DNA from 2 places in the Spirosoma montaniterrae genome. Region 2 is predicted to be linked to the other one. Evidence: riboswitches for the same ligand, from Rfam matches in the RefSeq annotation. Region 2 holds a riboswitch; the other holds the start of a gene.
The links. Region 2 has a riboswitch for S-adenosylmethionine ahead of AWR27_RS01930 (O-acetylhomoserine aminocarboxypropyltransferase/cysteine synthase family protein). Riboswitches for the same ligand answer to the same signal wherever they lie in the genome.

Region 1: linked by a shared signal. The riboswitch ahead of AWR27_RS16195 (homocysteine S-methyltransferase family protein) and the one ahead of AWR27_RS01930 (O-acetylhomoserine aminocarboxypropyltransferase/cysteine synthase family protein) in region 2 are both predicted to bind S-adenosylmethionine.

The regions. Positions count from the first base shown of each region.
Region 1 is NZ_CP014263.1:3,736,398-3,745,501, forward strand. It holds partial or broken gene metH (methionine synthase) at 1-533, opposite strand, end outside; partial or broken gene AWR27_RS26205 (endonuclease domain-containing protein) at 672-983, opposite strand; partial or broken gene AWR27_RS16195 (homocysteine S-methyltransferase family protein) at 1,035-1,633, opposite strand; SAM riboswitch class I at 1,742-1,847, opposite strand; gene AWR27_RS16200 (Ppx/GppA phosphatase family protein) at 2,037-2,921, shown strand; gene AWR27_RS16205 (DUF1553 domain-containing protein) at 3,076-5,790, shown strand; partial or broken gene AWR27_RS16210 (DUF1501 domain-containing protein) at 5,787-7,281, shown strand; gene AWR27_RS16215 (alpha-L-rhamnosidase-related protein) at 7,318-9,104, opposite strand, start outside.
Region 2 is NZ_CP014263.1:444,595-453,698, reverse strand. It holds gene AWR27_RS01940 (Gfo/Idh/MocA family protein) at 1-679, opposite strand, end outside; gene AWR27_RS25160 (hypothetical protein) at 880-1,065, opposite strand; gene AWR27_RS01935 (homoserine O-acetyltransferase family protein) at 1,157-2,206, opposite strand; gene AWR27_RS01930 (O-acetylhomoserine aminocarboxypropyltransferase/cysteine synthase family protein) at 2,288-3,604, opposite strand; SAM riboswitch class I at 3,823-3,939, opposite strand; gene AWR27_RS01925 (DciA family protein) at 4,130-4,456, shown strand; gene AWR27_RS01920 (hypothetical protein) at 4,580-4,903, shown strand; gene AWR27_RS01915 (glycoside hydrolase family 28 protein) at 4,927-6,498, shown strand; gene AWR27_RS01910 (Gfo/Idh/MocA family protein) at 6,495-7,835, shown strand; gene AWR27_RS01905 (glycoside hydrolase) at 7,872-9,104, opposite strand, start outside.

The DNA of each region.
Region 1 (9,104 bases), 2.5 Mb from region 2:
AGGGCTTCGTCGTAGTTGCCTTCTTTGATAAGCCGCGCAAATTTCTTCGAGCCGGTTACGTTGGTCCGTTCGCCGACGTTCAGGAAGTTGGTTTGTTCGGTGATTTTCAGCGGTTCCAGTCCGCTCAGTTTCTGGTATGGTTCGGGTTGGGGCAGTTGTCGGGGCGGGTACCTGGCTGCCACGTCGGCAATGGCGCGGATGTGCGCGGGCGTAGAGCCGCAACAGCCGCCCACAATATTGACGAAGCTATCGCGGATGAAGCCCTCGATTTGGGCGGCCATCATATCGGGCGTTTCGTCGTACTCGCCAAACGCATTCGGCAAACCGGCGTTTGGATAAGCCGACGTAAAGAAGGGAGCTTCTTTGGCGAGCGTCTGAATGTAGGGCCGCATCGGTTCGGCACCGAGGGCGCAGTTCAGCCCCACGCTCAGCAGCGGCAGGTGCGAGATGGAATACAAAAACGCTTCGGTCGTTTGCCCCGACAGCGTCCGGCCACTGGCATCGGTGATGGTACCGGAGACCATGATGGGGAGATACCCCACCCCCAGCCCCTCCCCGTTAGGGAGGGGAGTAGCCTCAGTCGTTTTTTTCAACTCTTTCGATTGCTCGGCAATGGCTTTTTCTATTTGCTTAAGAACTGAACTTACGTCGTGAAGAACTTGCTCGTTTGTGAAACGGACAACATTAAATCCATTCGCATTGAGATACTCTGTGCGTAACAGATCATATTCCTGCTGTTGGTCATGAATCGAGCCATCCACTTCAATTACCAAACGCTTCTCAATACAAACAAAATCGGCAATAAAATCCTGAATGGCGTGTTGTCGGCGAAACTTAAGCCCCAGCAACTGTCTCCCCCGCAATTGCTGCCAGAGAACGTCTTCTGCCTTTGTTGGTTGCTTTCTGTGTTCACGCGCGAATTCTCTCAACGACTTCCAACGCTCAGAATCTGTATGGTAAAACGGCGCGTTGTTATAAACCAACGGCTGAGCCTGAGCAATCGCTCCCCTCCCTAACGGGGAGGGGCCGGGGGTGGGGTGTTCCTGAAAGTACTTATCAATCGCAAACAGCGCGGCTTTGGCATTGAGCGTATCGAAAATGGTTTCGACCAGCAAGAGGTCGGCACCGCCATCAACTAAGCCCGAAACCTGTTCGTAGTACGCATCGACCAACTCATCGAACGTCACGGCGCGGTAGGCCGGGTTGTTCACGTCGGGCGAGAGACTGGCGGTGCGGTTGGTTGGCCCCATTGCGCCCGCTACGAAGCGCGGCTTGTCGGGGTTCTGGCGGGTATAGTCAACGGCCACTTCTTTCGCAATCCGCGCCGACTCATAGTTCAGTTCATACACCAGCGATTCCATCCGATAGTCGGCCATAGCGATGCTGGTGCCGCTAAACGTGTTGGTTTCAATAATATCGGCCCCGGCGTCGAGGTACTGCCGATGTATTTCCTGAATAATATCGGGGCGGGTCAGGCTCAGCAGATCGTTGTTGCCCTTCAGGTCGTGCGACCAATCCTGAAATCGCTCACCCGATAATCGGCTTCGGTAAGCTGATATTGCTGAATCATGGAGCCCATCGCGCCATCGAGCACGAGGATACGTTCGCGGAGAAGTTCGGTTATCGGTTTCAAGCGATGCAATACGTTATAGCCTGTTTGCAGGAGAACAGCCGTTCGTCCCAAAAAAGTGCAAATTTACAGAAAAGAAACCAGGCTTATCAACAACAACGGTTGGTTACTACCTTATCTGCCCCGTTCTGGGTTGGGGTGGAATGTGGCACCGGTGCCAGGTGGCCGGTTGCCAAGACATCGCAGGGTCCAGTCCCTCCGTCTTTCTTGATAAGCTCGTAAAAATACACACTGGGCCGGTAGAACCCAAAAAAGCTTTACTTTTGGGCCGACTTAATTTTGAGTGGTTGAGTGATTGACTGGTTGAGTGATTGAATGATGGAATGGATTGTTTTGGTGAAAGCCCATTCCATCATTCAACCATTCAATCATTCAATCATTCAACCTGTCAATCATTCAACACATTATGAAACTGGCCGCTATCGATATTGGGTCTAACGCAGCCCGGCTGCAAATTTCTACTATACTTCATAACAACGATTCAGTAAGCTTCAAGAAGGTTGAGTATGTGCGGTTTCCGCTACGCCTGGGTCACGACGTATTCAATTTCGGCGAACTCACGCCCGAATCGGAAGCCCGCACTGCCAAACTGATGCAGGTATATAAACTGCTGATGGAACTGCACGAAGTGGAACATTACATGGCCTGCGCTACGTCGGCCATGCGCGAAGCGTCTAATGGTCACGACGTTGCCCGGCGCATTGAAGCCCAGACCGCCGTAAAAATTCACATCATCGACGGACAGAAAGAGGCCGAACTTATTAACAACGTAGTGGTTCAGGCATTAGACGACCGGCAGTTTCTGCACATCGACGTGGGTGGGGGCAGCACCGAACTGAACGTGTATGTGAACCGGCAGAAAATCAACTCGAAGTCGTTCAAAATTGGCTCGGTACGGCTGCTGGAGGGCAAAGAAACAAAAGGAGCCTGGCGCAAAATTGAAGATTGGGTTCAGGAAAATATCGACTCATCGCAGGGCGTGGTGGCTATTGGCACGGGCGGTAACATCAGCAAGCTGTTTAATCTGGCGGCCAAAACCACCGAAGAAGGCACGTCGCTGGCTGAGATTGAGCGCATCCGCAACCATGTTGCCAGCTATAGTTTAGACGACCGTATCAATAAGCTCCGCCTGAATGCCGACCGTGCCGACGTGATTGTACCAGCCGCCGACATCTACATCTCCGTGATGAAATGGGCCGGAGCCAGCCAGATTATCGTGCCCGATCTGGGCCTGAAAGATGGCATTATTCAGTTGGTTTATGCCCAGCTTTCGCGAAAGAAGCGGGTTTAAAAACAGTTTTGACCTTCACCACTCTTTTTATTCCGTAGTCCACGTTAAAATACAAGCTTAGATTGCTTTTGACTTTGCAGGATCGATACGGTCTTGAAAATTAGCTGGTTCGCCGGTGCGGTTCTACTGTGTGACACTCAACCGATTGATCACGATGCTCCCGACAATGCGCTACTTCTGGCTCGGCGGACTCGCCCTAACTGCAACGGTAGCGGCCTGCACGGTGGGTGGTTTGTTCGGTGGCAAACGCATCAGTTATAACGAGCAGATTCGACCTATTGTCAACGCGAAGTGCATTACGTGCCACGGCGGTATCAAGAAAAGCGGCAACTTCAGTATGCTGTTTCGCGAAGAAGCGTTAGCCAAAGCGAAGTCGGGCAAGTACGCGATTGTGCCGGGCGATGCCGACGCATCGGAACTGGTGAAGCGGCTCGTGAGCGACGACCCGGAACTGCGAATGCCGCTCGAACACCCGCCCCTGAGCAAGGACGAAATCAACCTCATTCGCGACTGGATCGATCAGGGAGCTGAGTGGGAAGACCATTGGGCCTACCTTCCCCCAAAACGGGGAACCGACGCGACCACCAAATCCATCGACACGTTCGTGCGGGAGCGGCTGGAACAGGAAGGGCTGAAACCCGCGCCCGAAGCAGACCGCGCTACGTTGCTGCGTCGGGTGAGCCTCGACCTGACGGGATTGCCGCCGACCCATCAGCAGGCCACCCGCTTCCTGCGTGATACGTCGCCGAACGCTTACGAGAAGTTGGTCGATACATTGCTGGCGTCGCCCCGATTTGGCGAGCGATGGGCCAGTATGTGGCTCGACCTCGCCCGTTACGCCGACTCGAAAGGCTACGAAAAAGACCTCGAACGCAGCATCTGGACCTACCGCGACTGGGTCATCGACGCCTTCAACCGCGACCTGCCTTTCGACCGCTTCACCCTCGAACAATTGGCCGGCGACCTGCTACCCGCAACCGATGCCGCTACGTATCAGCGCAACCTGATTGCTACGGCGTTCCACCGGAACACGATGGCTAACGACGAGGGCGGCACCAACGATGAGGAATTCCGCAACATGGCCCTGATCGACCGGGTGAGTACGACATTCGAGGTTTGGCAAGGTACAACGATGAGTTGTGTGCAGTGCCACAGCCACCCCTACGACCCCATCCGCCACGCCGATTTTTACAAGTTTCTGGCGTTTTTCAACAACACCGAAGACCGCGACATCTACAACGAAAAGCCGAAACTCAGCACCTTCACGCCCGACAACGAACAGTACCTACGGCGACTGATGGGCTGGATTCGGCAGCGCGTTCCGGCGGAAGTCGCTACGCTGCCCAGCGATCCGCTGACAGGTCTGGGCGAGCAACGGAGCGAGTTACTCAGCCGGGTTGGCTACCGGCGCATCGAGGCCGAAGACTTCGACAGTACCAGCCGCCACATCGAACTCTGGGACAACCAAACGGCCATTATGCAAACCACCGAAGGCGCGTTTGTGGGCTACGACAACGTGGACCTGACGGGTGTATCGGCTATTACGTACCGCTACACAACGTCGTTTTCGTCATTCATCGAACTTCACCTCGACCGGCCCGATGGCCCGCTCATCAGCCGTACCAAAATCCCGGCTACGCAGGACGGCGCACCGGGGCAGTGGTACAACTGGAAAACCTACGGCACGCACCGGGCCACTGTGCAGCCGACGTCGGGCCTGACGCGGCCCGGACGGCATACCGTATTTCTGGTCTTTCGCAAAGACAAAGAATTTCGGAGCGATCTGGTACACATCGACTGGTTTCATCTCGACGTACCGCAGGCTCCCATCAGTCGCAACCCGGCCCTGCGCGACTCGGTGGAGCGACTGACGAGCATCCCGGCTATTACGACGCCCGTCATGCGCGAACGCCCGGCCCACCGCGCCCGGCAAGCCCACGTCTTCATCCGGGGCAACTGGCTCACCAAAGGCCAACCCGTGCAGCCCGACGTACCGCGCACTATCGGAAACGTAGCGGACAAAACCATGCAAACCCGGCTCGACATGGCCCGCTGGCTGGTTAGCCGCGAGAACCCGCTCACGGCGCGGGTGATGGTCAATCGCTTCTGGGAACAGTTGTTCGGCTATGGGCTGGTCGAAACGCTCGAAGATTTCGGGACAATGGGCGGCAGACCCTCGCACCCCGAACTGCTCGACGCGCTGGCCGTGCGGTTTCAGGATACATACCGCTGGAGCATGAAGAAACTGCTACGCGAGCTGGTATTGTCGGCTACATACCGGCAGTCGGCACTGGTATCCAAAGACTTACAGGAACGCGACCCGCGCAACCGGCTGCTGGCACGGGGGCCACGCGTCCGGCTCAGTGCCGAGCAAATCCGCGATCAGGCACTGGCGGTAAGTGGGTTGCTAAACCCGGCCATTGGCGGCCCCAGCGTCCGGCCTTTCAACCCGACCAACGACGGCTGGAAGAACGAAAAGCCCGAAAGCCGCCACCGCCGGGCGTTATACACGTTCTGGCAACGTACCAACCCATATCCGTCGATGGTGACGTTCGACAGCCCGCAACGAAACCTCTGCGTCTCGCGCCGGATACGTACCAACACGCCCTTGCAGGCTCTCACGACGCTGAACGACACGGTTTATGTCGAAGCCGCGCAACACCTCGCCCGGTACATGCAGCGACGTGGACGAACGTTGCCGGAGCAGATTTCGGCGGGATACCAGCGCATACTGTTCAGGCAACCCAGCCCGGCGAAGTTGATGTTGCTGAAGCAGTTGTATGCCGAAGCTACAATTACCACCGACAAAAAGGGGCTGACGCTGGTGGCAAATGCGATTCTGAACCTCGACGAAACGCTGACAAAATGAACCGACTCAACCACGCCGACGAGGCTCTGTTTACCGAAGCTACGTTTAATACCCGGCGGCATTTTCTGAAGCAATGCACCGCCGGGCTGGGGTCGCTGGCTCTGCTGTCGCTGCTGGATGGGTGCGGTTCGGGCGTAGAGACGCGACCCTTCGCGTCTCAATCCAATACCGATAATCCGTTACGTCCGCTGTCTCCGCTGGCGTCGCCGAAGGCTAAACGGGTGCTGTTTATGCACATGGAAGGAGCACCGAGCCAGTTGGAGTTGTTCGATTATAAGCCCGAATTAACCAAACTCGACGGGCAGCTTTGTCCGCCCTCGCTGCTCGAAGGCAAGCGGTTTGCGTTTATCAAGGGCGTCCCGAAAATGCTGGGACCGCAGGCCCGCTTTGCCCAGCACGGGCAGTCGGGTGCCTGGCTGTCGGAATACTTCGAGTACCTGCCGAAGGTAGTGGACGACATCACGTTCCTGAAAGCGATGCACACCGACGAGTTCAACCACGCGCCTGCACAGTTGTTCATGCACACGGGCAGTCCGCGCTTAGGCCGTCCGAGCATTGGCTCGTGGGTGACGTATGGGTTGGGTTCCGAGAATCAGAATCTGCCCGGCTACGTGGTGCTGGTGTCGGGGCCGGAACCGAGCGCGGGCAAGTCGGTCTGGGGCAGCGGCTTTCTGCCGACAGTGTATCAGGGGGTGCAGTGCCGGTCGGCGGGTGAGCCAGTGCTATACGTCAAAAATCCGGCGGGCATCAGCGATACGTTGCGCCGGAAATCCATCGAAATCATCAACAAAATCAACGAACTCGAATACGAGCAGATTGGCGACCCGGAGATTCTGAGCCGGATTTCGCAGTACGAACTGGCCTACCGGATGCAGTCGGAAGTGCCCGAAACAATGGACATTACCGATGAGCCGCAGTGGGTGCGCGACTGGTACGGGTAAAGCCCGGTCAGGCGTCGTTTGCCAACAACTGCCTGCTGGCCCGCAAGTTGCTCGAAAAAGGCGTGCGGTTTGTGCAGTTGTTCGACCGGCGGTGGGATTCGCACGGCACCGACGAAGGCAGTGGCGTGGGCGATGGCCTCCGCCGAAACGTCAACTCCATCGACAAGCCCATCGCGGCCCTGTTGCAGGACCTCAAACAACGCGGTTTGCTGGACGATACGCTGGTGGTGTGGGGCGGTGAATTTGGCCGGACGCCCATGATGGAAAACCGCGCAGGCGATAACAATTGGCCCTTCAAAGGCCGCGACCACCACATCGACGCCTTCACGATGTGGATGGCCGGGGGCGGCATCCGGGGGGCTACTCCCACGGCGAAACCGACGAGATTGGCTACTACGGCGTCCGGGGCAAAACCCACATCCACGACCTGCAAGCTACCATCCTGCACGTACTCGGCTTCGACCACGAAAAACTCGTTTTCCCCTTCCAGGGCCGCAACTTCCGCCTGACCGACGTTCATGGCAAGGTCATCCGCGACGTGTTGGCGTAGCGTTTTTGACACACTTCACTGAACTCCCCTCCTATTTCAAGGCAATTGATTGTTGTCCGGCCCGAAGTGGTATCGATTTCCCGTGCCAGTAGAACGTGCCGCTAAGGCCGGGGGCAGGGTAACAGTACCCGACAGGCCGGTTGCGCCCTGCCGCGAGAGGTCAAACAACAGGTCGCCAGCGGGGTGCGGAAACAGCCCTTCGATGTGGCTTAGTTCGCCCAGCGCGGGGCGCATTGCAATGGTTCGGAAGCCTACGTCTGCCGGGCGAATACCTGCTATCACGCTGAAAAAAGCCGAAGCCGGAGCCGTGCTCCAGGGGTGGCATTCCGAACGCGAAGGATGGCCTTCTGCCTCATACTGCTCAGGCGTAGTACTCAGACCATCGGCTACCAGGTTTTTCCAGGGCAACAAGGTCGCGCTGATCAAGTGTTCTGTACCCGTTTTCTGAATGGCCTCGAACAAATAATACCGGAAGTAATACGTTGCCTGCCCCAGCGTAGGCTCCCGTACTAATTTCTCCATAACGGCTTTTTGCTGAGCTGGCGGGAGCGCGTCGGTCAACACGGCCATGATATTGGTGTGCTGATCAAAATAATCTTTGGTAGGGCGTTCGGCCATCAGGCCACGTTTGGTATCGTAGCAGGCAGCATACACCTGCTGCCTGATCTGCGTGGCCCGCAGTCGGTAGCGGTTAGCGGTGGGTATATCACCCAGCGCATCGAACAGGCGGGCCGCGTTTTGCAGGGCATACACATACTGCAAAGTAACTACAGCCGAATTTGTCCCGTCTTGCCCCGGAGCCAGTCCGCCCTTCTTAGAGTCAGAATACCAATCGACAAAATAGGCCCAGTTGGTGGAACCAGCAAGGCCATTGGGCTGAATCAACCCGTCGAACATGGCGAGCGTGTGCTGAATGGCGGGTACAAACTTCTGGACGAAGGATTTGTCGCCCGACCAGAGCAGGTAATCCCAGAGCATATCGACCCAGATGACCGAATAATTGGGATGCACAAACGTGGCACGAAGCGGGTAGCAACTCGTCAGATTACCGTCCCACAGCCGCGAATGATTAAACTGGGTCAGGGCGTTGCGCACGTGCAGGTCGTTGCCGGTTAGCGTGAGCCAGGTGGTGTTGTGTACTTTCGAGTCGCCCAGATATTGCATGGTTTCATAATACGCATCGCTCAGCAGGTAATCCTGGGTGCAGAGTTCAGCAGTACGGCGGCAGAGGTCGAAAATACCGGCATATTCGGGCTTGTCGGCAGCAAAGCGGGCTTTGGTCGGGATGGGCGTGCTGGTATAGCGGTTGTAGAAGTCATCGAGCGTGAGCGGCTCGGCCCCGGTCGTGATGTCTACCTGCACAAATCGGAAGGTCCGCAACCAGGTTGGCCGAAACAGGCGGTTGGCTCCTCCGTCTGGCACAACAATGTCTTTGATACCCACAAATCGCCGGTTTTCGATTTCGTTGCGGTTGGTTTTTTTGGGTGTGTTCGGCAGGAACAGGTTTTCTGCGTAGCCAATCTTCACCAGCGATCCTGCCCCTCCCGACCATCGGAGTTCAGGGTAGCCAATGGTCAACACCCGATTGTCGAGCAGCAGCGTAACGCGGCTGTTGGGTGGTATGGTTGTTGGTCGGCCCTGCAAAAATCCATTGTCAACTGTGCTGGGATTGCCCGATACGGTTGCCAGGCGGGCAATGCGCTCGATGCGCTGCGTCTGTAATGGTGTTGTGCGCGGTTCGAGCAGCCACGCGAAGCCCCCCGCATAGGCACTGGCGCTCTCGCAAAACGTGGCCGACAACCAGACCGTTGCGGTGTCGGTGC
Region 2 (9,104 bases):
AACCCGTTCCCATCACGGCGAAGAGAGCTTCAACGCCATGAATCCCGTACCAAAACAGATCGGGATGCGTTTTTTCGAGTAGGGCCGGGCTGAAAGTATCGGCCCCAACCACCTGTGCTTTGTCGACTGCATCGATGCCGTTCATATAGCGCACCGAAGAGGCCGAAAACAGCGGGACATCGGCTTTTTTTGCAGCCTCCATGATAAAGATAATGTCGGTAAGCGAAGCCGCAACGGGTTTGTCGATAAAAAAGGGTTTGCGAGCTGCAATCACCTTCAATGCCTGTTCGCGATGCAATCGCCCATCGTTGGTTTCCAACAATACGACATCTACACGGTTCAGTAACTCGTCAATTGAACCCGTAATTTGCACGCCCATTTTTTTGACCTCATCAATGTAGCCGGGAATGCGCTTCACGCTGCTCTCAATATCGTTACTGCCTTTGGGGTAGGCCGCTACGACCCGGTAGCCCTGCCAATTGGCACTTGCTGGGTTGGTGTTCAGCTCTTTGGTAAAGGCGATGCTATGCGAGGTGTCTAACCCGATAATACCCACCCGTTTGCCAGTTACGGCGACCTGCTGTTTTTCTCCAGAAGCTAATAAAGGTTTAATGAAGTAAGATGCCCCTGCCGTTAAAGCAATCCGGGTAAACATTCGCCGATTCCAATGATGAGCCATAAAAATATTGTTTTTCTTGCTTTCCACAAAAGCGGGTACGTACCCGAAACTACTCTAACCAAACTTACTTTACTACGAACTCCCTCCTTAAATTAGTCTGCTCGTTGTAATAGCACTATCAATGGCCTGCCAGGATCAGAAAAAGTCGGACGAGAGCAGATCGACCACCTCAGCCACAGGCGAAACAACAGCCGCTGTCGCTACGGCCCCTGCGCCGGCTGTCGGGTAAAGACGCCAATACCGGCACCCTGAGCGGGCGGATGATGGGCGACACGCTGATGGCGGATTACACCTTTCTGTCGGAGGGGCAGAAATCCGTTCGGCAGGTGGCATTTCTGGTAAAAAACAATGAACTCAGCGAGGGGTATGGCAACGTGAGTGAGCAAAACGGCAAAATGGTATTCAGCAATAAATCCGGGTTAAAATTTCCCGGCACAATGGTGCTGAAAAAGTGGATTGCTCGAAGTAATTCTCAATTCATAAACGCGCAGACACTGGCACAAGCGACTCCGCAGCCGCCGACTCCATCCATCTTCGGATGATATTGGTTAAAGGCCGAAACTCGATCAAAAATCCATCGTGTCCGTAGAGCGAGTCTATTTCCTGATAGGTGGCGTTGGGAATGTGACGGGCTAAAAATTGTTGCTCCCCAGGTGGGAACAGCAAGTCGGAACTAATGCCGACCACCAGTGTACGGGCTTTAATTTGCCCCAGCGCGTTCAGGATGCTGCCCCGATTGCGCCCCACGTTGTGTGAGTCCATCACTTTCGAGAGCGTCCAGTAGGTGAAGGCATTGTAGCGTTCGGCGATTTTTTCGCCCTGATAGCGTTGGTACGACGCGGCCTTGTAACCGTCGAGTTGTTCGTTGTTGTCGAGGGCCTGCGTGAAGCCATAGGTATCATAGTTGCGATACGAAATCATGGCCATAGCGCGGGCGGCCTTCATACCGGCCATGCCCGCATCGGCACGGCGTTCGCCCCACGTAGGATCAGCTTCGATAGCCATCCGCTGGGCTTCGTTGAACGCAATACACCATGGCGATGCCACCGCACTGGTGGCAATAACCACCACATTATCAATAACATCAGGCTGCATAACAGCCCATTCCAACGCCTGCTCGCCCCCTACCGACCCGCCAATACAGGTACGGATTTTTTCGATACCTAACTCCTGACGCAGCAAATCGAGAGCCGCCACGATGTCGCGAATCGTGAGGGTCGGAAAATCGTAGTAGTACGGTTGCCCCGTTTCAGGATTATCCGACAGCGGCCCCGTTGAGCCGTAACATGATCCCAGCACGTTGGCACAGACGATGAAGTCGCGGGCAGGGTCGAAGTATTTGCCCGGCCCAACCATACCGCCCCACCAGTCGCCCGCGTCGGCGTTGCCGGTCAGGGCGTGGCATACCCACACCACGTTCGAGGCTGTATTGTCTAATGTGCCACGTGTGGTATAGGCCAACCGGAAACCGGGCAGGATTTGCCCCGATTCGAGTGGAAACGAATATTTGTAATCGAAAAAGGTCATATCCTACGTACCTAATACTGTGTTCTATGTGCTACAGTGGACTGAGTGCCCGTAGTACATAGAACACAGTACCTGAAACAATTAAGCTGCTACGGGTTCGGCAATCTGGGCAAACGCCTGTTCGAGATCGGCCTTGATGTCGTCAAGATGCTCGATACCGGCAGAAATACGCAGCAGGCCGGGTTCAACGCCTGCACTGGCCTGTTCCTGTTCGCTCAGTTGCTGATGGGTGGTGCTGGCCGGGTGAATAATCAGCGTTTTTGAGTCGCCGACATTGGCGAGATGGCTCACTAATTTCAGGCTGTTCACAAACTGATCGGCGGCCTCTTTTCCGCCCTTCACTTTGAACGTAAATACGCCCCCGAAGCCGCGCTTGAGGTATTTCTTCGCCAGTTCGTGGTATGAGCTACTTTCGAGACCGGGGTAATTTACAACGTCAACCTGTTCGTGCGCTTCGAGCCATTGTGCCAGTGCGAGGGCGTTTTGTACCGTGCGGTCAACGCGCAGCGAGAGCGTTTCGAGGCCCTGTAAGAGCAAAAACGAGTTGAACGGGCTAATGGCCGGTCCCCAATCGCGCAGCCCTTCGACGCGGGCTCGGATAATAAACTGGATGTTGCCAAACGGGCCGCCCACGCCAAACACGTCGCTGAACACCATGCCGTGGTAGCCCTCGGACGGTTCGCTGAACTGCGGAAATTTGCCGTTACCCCAGTTATAGTTACCGCTATCGACAATCACCCCGCCGATGCTCGTACCGTGGCCGCCAATCCATTTCGTAGCCGACTCCACCACCACAGCCGCGCCGTGTTCGATAGGCCGGAACAGGTAGCCACCCGCCCCGAAGGTGTTATCGACAATAATTGGCAGGTCATGTTGCCTGGCTAACTCGGCAATGGCATCAAAATCAGGAATGTTGAAACCGGGATTGCCAATGGTTTCGAGGTAAATAGCCTTCGTGTTTTCGTCGATCAGTTTGGCAAAGGCTTCTGGTTTGTCGCCATTGGCAAAACGAGCGTCGATGCCAAGCCGTTTGAACGACACCTTGAACTGATTGTAGGTGCCGCCATACAGAAACGAGGTCGAAATAAAGTTATCGCCCGCATTCAGGATATTGGTCAGGGCAATGAACTGAGCCGCCTGCCCCGATGCCACGGCCAAAGCGGCCACGCCCCCTTCAAGAGCCGCCATGCGTTTCTCAAACACGTCGGACGTGGGGTTCATGATGCGGGTGTAAATATTGCCAAACGCCTTCAGCGCGAACAAATCGGCACCGTGCGCCGAATCGTTGAAGACGTAAGAGGTTGTCTGGTAAATAGGCACCGCCCGCGAGTTGGTAGTGGGGTCGGCCTCCTGACCAGCGTGCAGTTGCAGTGTATCGAAATGCAGTTGAGAAGACATTTTTGACGGAGTTATAAAGTTGTAAAAGTTGTAGGGTTGTAAAGTTGAGCGGGCGGTGGAGTTGGGTGGTTGCAAACCTTACAACTGTACAACCCGATAACTTTACAACTGAAAAATGGCACGCCAAATCACTCCCGATCTGGTGTGTGCGGGTGGCGGATGTGCTTTAGCTGGCCCCGTAGGGCATACAGCATCTGATACAGAGCATGTTCGTATTCGATTTATAGTTCCTAATGACCACGTTTGGGTCATTTTAGGCAGGAGTTAGCACCTTGCCAAGTGGTAGGTTGCCAGCGGTTCGAAGAGCCTGATCTCTCCCCGCTTCTGTATAAATCAACGCGCGTTGACGACGGTAAGCAACGCGTAGAATTGACTTGATGCCGCAAGTATACAAGCCAACGCGCCTGTTTCCAAACGTTTGCCGCGATTTCTGCCCGTTCCCTTATTTTTCTAAAAAATTGGTCAGCGGCATAGGTAGTAAAACCGGGGGCTGTTTACTTTTGTAGGAAAGACACACCGCCCCGTATGCATCAGCCCTACAAATACAATCGCGAAAACGCCACCCGCGTAGCTGGCACCACCACCGTAAAAGACGCCATCGGGCAGTTGCTGAAACATTATCAGCTTCAATCGCGCTTTAACGAAACCTACCTCGAAGCGTTCTGGGGCCGCATGATGGGGCAGGCTATTGCCTCACGCACCAACCGCATCTACGTCCGCGACCGTAAGCTGCACATCGAACTGACCTCCGCCCCCCTCCGCAGCGAACTCGTGAATGCCAAGCAAAAGCTCATTCAGGTCATCAACAAAGACATGGGAACCGATGTCATTGACGACGTGGTGTTCATTTAGTAACAAATCTCCCTTTTAGTCTGCGAGTTGTTTGTATAATCTGCACAGACGGAATCGTTTTTCCCTGATAGTCAGTTTTCGCCCCTGTGCATGTTGGGTCATGTACCATGATTTAGCGGATTTGTGGCAACTCCCGACTCCGTTCGACAAGCCCAACTCGCTCAGGAACGTCAGTTGACCAGCACACGCACCGTTCTGCGGACGGGTCAGGTGGCGGCTTCGATCCGGCCAAACCAATCGGGCACAACCGGAAACGGGAAACTGGGAAAAGAATTGGTGCAGGCAGCCTGGACGGGTAACGAATTGGCAGTAAAGGCTTTACTGACGCAGGGAGCCGACGTTTTTTATCAGGACAGCGACGGGTTCCGCGCCATCGACCGCGCCCGCGACAACGGCCATCGGACCATTGTGACGCTATTGCTTGAAGCGGAGAAAGCGAAGAAATGACCAACTGAAACCTACCCGATTCTATGATAATCAAGTATTTATTCTCATTTTTTCTGCTATTCCTCAGTACAGTTGCAATTGGCTCACCCCCGATTTATAATATTCGCGAGTATGGAGCTACCGGCCAAAAAGGCGATGATGCAACCGGGGCCATTGCCAACGCTATTGCAGCCGCCCGAACAACAAACGGGGGCGTGGTGCAGGTGCCGCCCGGCCACTATACCTGCCTTGGCATTGTGCTACACGACAATATCACGCTTCAGGTGGATGCCGGGGCCATTTTGTACGCCGATTTGCCCAATCCGGCCTTCAAAGCTGACGGTTTTATCTATGCCGAAAACGCCACAAACATCGCCATTACAGGCCGGGGAAAAATTGACGGGCAGGCAAAATACCAGTGGACCGATTACAACTACGGCGACGTAGAAATTGCCAAAGAGGTAGAAATTGCCAAAAAAGCGGGCGTAGAAATGAAACGCAGCTACCGGGTAGGCAACAGCGCGTTTGGGGTGCTGTTTAAAGAATGTACCGGCATCACAATCGACGATGTGACGTTTGAAAACACCTCCCTCTGGTGTATGCGCATCTGGGGGTGCCAGCAGGTGAAGATTCGGGGCGTAACCATTACCTCTGACCTGAAGATGGGCGTAAACTCCGATGGTATCGACCTCGACGGAACCAGCAACGCTCATATTTCGGGGTGCATCATCTCGACCGGCGACGATGCCATTTGTCTCAAATCAGGCTCATGGGATTTTAAACCCAGCGGCAAATCGTACCCAACCGAAAACATTGTGGTCGATAACTGTATCCTGACCAGTTCATCGACCGCCCTGATGATTGGCACGGAAACGCTATCGCCCATCCGGCACGTCATTTTCAGCAATTGCGTTATCCGCGATGCTAACAAAGGCATGGGTATCAACGTGCAGGATGGAGCAACGGTGAGCGACATCAAGTTCTCGAACCTGACCATTGACCTGCACCGACGACACTGGAACTGGTGGGGCGATGCAGAGGTGTTTTATTTCGTACTCAAAAAACGCAACCCAACCTCGGCAGTAGGGGCCATCAAAAACATCACCATCGATAACGTGATTGCTCACGCCCAGGGAACGAGCCGGATCATCACAACCGTGGGAAAACCCCTGGAAAACATCCGCATCGCCAACGTTCAGGTGTTTATGGAACCTGAAGCCACGCCCGACAAACGCACTGCTCACGCTATGCGCTTCGAGGGCGTTGATGGTCTGACGCTCGACAACATCGCCGTGCGCTGGAACGACGAAAAGCCCGAACCCGGCTGGCAGAGTGGGCTGGTACTGACCAATGTAAGCAACTTCCGACTGCGCGACATTTCGGCGCGGCAGGCACACAAAACATCTGATTGGCCCGCTCTGTTGCTTACCGATTGCCGCAATGGGATCATCAATGAGTGTGTGGCTCAGCCGGGCACAAACCAGTTTTTGCGTATCGGTGGAGCTAATACCCGAAATCTTATGATTCACACCAACTACCTCAAAAACGCCCGCACGCCACTATTGTCAGACAAAACACTCCCGAAAAACACGATTGCTTACACCCCTTTCCCATGACAAACACTCGTCGCCAATTTCTGCACCAATCGGCTCAGATGGCCGTTACGGGTGCACTGCTGCCCGACCAACTGCTGGCCAATTCGTCTCAACCACCAATCCGTTCGGCTGCCGAAACAATTTCGGTGGCCCTCATCGGGTGCAACAGCATGGGCTGGGCCGACCTGACATCGATGCTTAAGCACCCAGGAGTTCGGTGCGCGGCCCTGTGCGACGTGGACCAGAACGTGATGAATCGGCGGGCTACCGACCTCGACAAACTGGCTGGCACGGTGGCGGGTAGCCCCAAACCGGTCTTATACAACGATTTTCGGAGGGTGCTGGATAACAAGGCCATCGATGTCGTTATTGTTGGCACCCCCGACCACTGGCACTGTTTACCAACGGTGATGGCCTGTCAGGCCGGGAAAGACGTTTACGTGGAAAAGCCACTCGCTAATTCAATTGAAGAGTGTAATCTGATGGTGGCGGCTGCCAAAAAACATCAACGCATTGTGCAGGTGGGGCAGTGGCAACGGAGCGGAGGGCACTGGAAAGCAGCCATCGACTATGTTCGGGCTGGGAAAATCGGGACAGTTCGGACGGTAAAAACGTGGGCCTACATGCCCTACGGCAAAACGTTTCCGGTGCTGCCCGATGAACCGGTTCCGGCGGGGGTCGATTACGCCATGTGGCTTGGCCCGGCACCAGAACGGCCCTTCAACAAAAACCGCTTTCATGGCAGTTTCCGGTACTTCTGGGATTATGCCGGGGGGTTGATGACCGACTGGGGAGCACACATGATCGACATGGCTCTGTGGGGCATGAACGTGACGACCCCTACATCAGTGGTAGCCATGGGCGGGCGGTTCGGCTTTCCCAACCACGCGGGCGAAACCCCCGACACGATGCAGGCGATTTATGAATTTCCTGAGTTCACCCTGCAATGGGAGCAGGCTATCGGCATCGGGCGGGGCCCCTTCGACCGCGAACATGGGGTGGCTTTCATTGGCAACTTCGGCACGGTGGTGGTTGACCGAGACGGCTGGGAACTACTGCCCGAAGCCGACAGCGGCCAATACCTGACACCGGCCATGCCGCGCCATCTGCGCTATGGCAGTGACCTCGATAAGCATACGCTCAATTTTGTGGAATGTGTGCGAAGCCGACAGCAACCCAACGCCCCGGCAGAAGTGGGCCGCAATGTAGCCGTAAACGCCCAATTAGGCAATATTGCTTACCGCACAGGCCGCAAACTGAACTGGGACGAAACCACTCAGACCATCACCGCCGACAGCAACGCCAACGACCTCGCGAAGGCGCATTACCGCAGCCCCTGGAAACTACCGACCGTCTGATGCGTAATGGTTTTCGACAGCGAACTGTTTTTCATCCTACTTCGCGCCAACCAGCGTTACCACGCCCTGCGCCGGAATCGTGACAGATTCGCCCGCTTTTACGGCAGTGAGTTCGTTACAGTTGTCGGTAGCCGATGTCAGAAACACCTTGTATTGGGTTGAAACGCCGTCGCCCTTTACACGAATGGTTTTGTTGGTTGTGCCGACATTGCTGATTACCAGGATTGGAAGGCCGTCTTTCACGAAGGCCAGTGGCAACACATCAGCATCGGCACTATTGGCTTCGACCCGCACGGCACCGGGCCGGACGTAACGATAAAACTGTTTTGAGACCCAATATCGTTTGCTTTTGATACCGTTAGAAGTCAGCAGTGCGTAATCAGACGCATTTTCCTCGCTCAGCGACCAGAACACCCAGGCCGACACATTACCAAACCGAAACGCCGTGTACATGGCTTTTGCCAGGGCCATTGCGCCTTCGTGGTTGTTTTTGAAGCCCGACGTTTCGGTCATCCAGAGTGGCAGGTTGTAGGGTTGGCCCCAGCCATACATGGTTCGCCAGGTGCTGGCATCGGTCGAGGCCGGTTGCACCCCGTCGAGGGCGTAGCCGTGTGTAGCCACCATGCCCACATATTGCCGGGCTTCGGGGTCGTTCAGGGTGGGCAGGGTCATGCTTCGCACACCGTCGAGCCAGCCCACGTCTTCAGGCATGAAGAGTTTGGTAGTGAGACCTTCTTTTTTGAACCGCCGACCTACCACCTTCAATACGTCGCGCAGGGCTTCGCCGTCGTAGACGCACGACTGATACGACTGCGAAAAACGTGGTTCGTTCTGAACGCTCAGCCCGTAGAGGTCAACGCCGATTTCGCGCTTGAAGATGCGACAATAGGCCACGCAACTCTCAGCAAATTCCTCGTAGTTTTCTATTTTTAGCTGATTACTGGCTGACGTAGGATTACGATTATAAGCCGGGGCGGAGTTTTGTTGCGTACCGTTGTCGATGCGGTTGTTCCATTTCATCCACGGTGCCGGACTCCAAACCGACGCGATGAACGTTTGAACACCAGCTTCCCGCAAGGCTTTCAGGTGCGGCACCCGGTCGCCAAACGGCACGTGATGCCCTGCAATGCGCCGGGTGAGGTTAAACCTCGTCAGGTCGGTTACGGCGGGGTCGGCATTGTCGTTGTCAATCTCAAACGAGGTTGGCACTTCATCGCGAATAATGGTGCAGCCGAGATCGGTCACAATATCATTTACGAATCGGTCGCT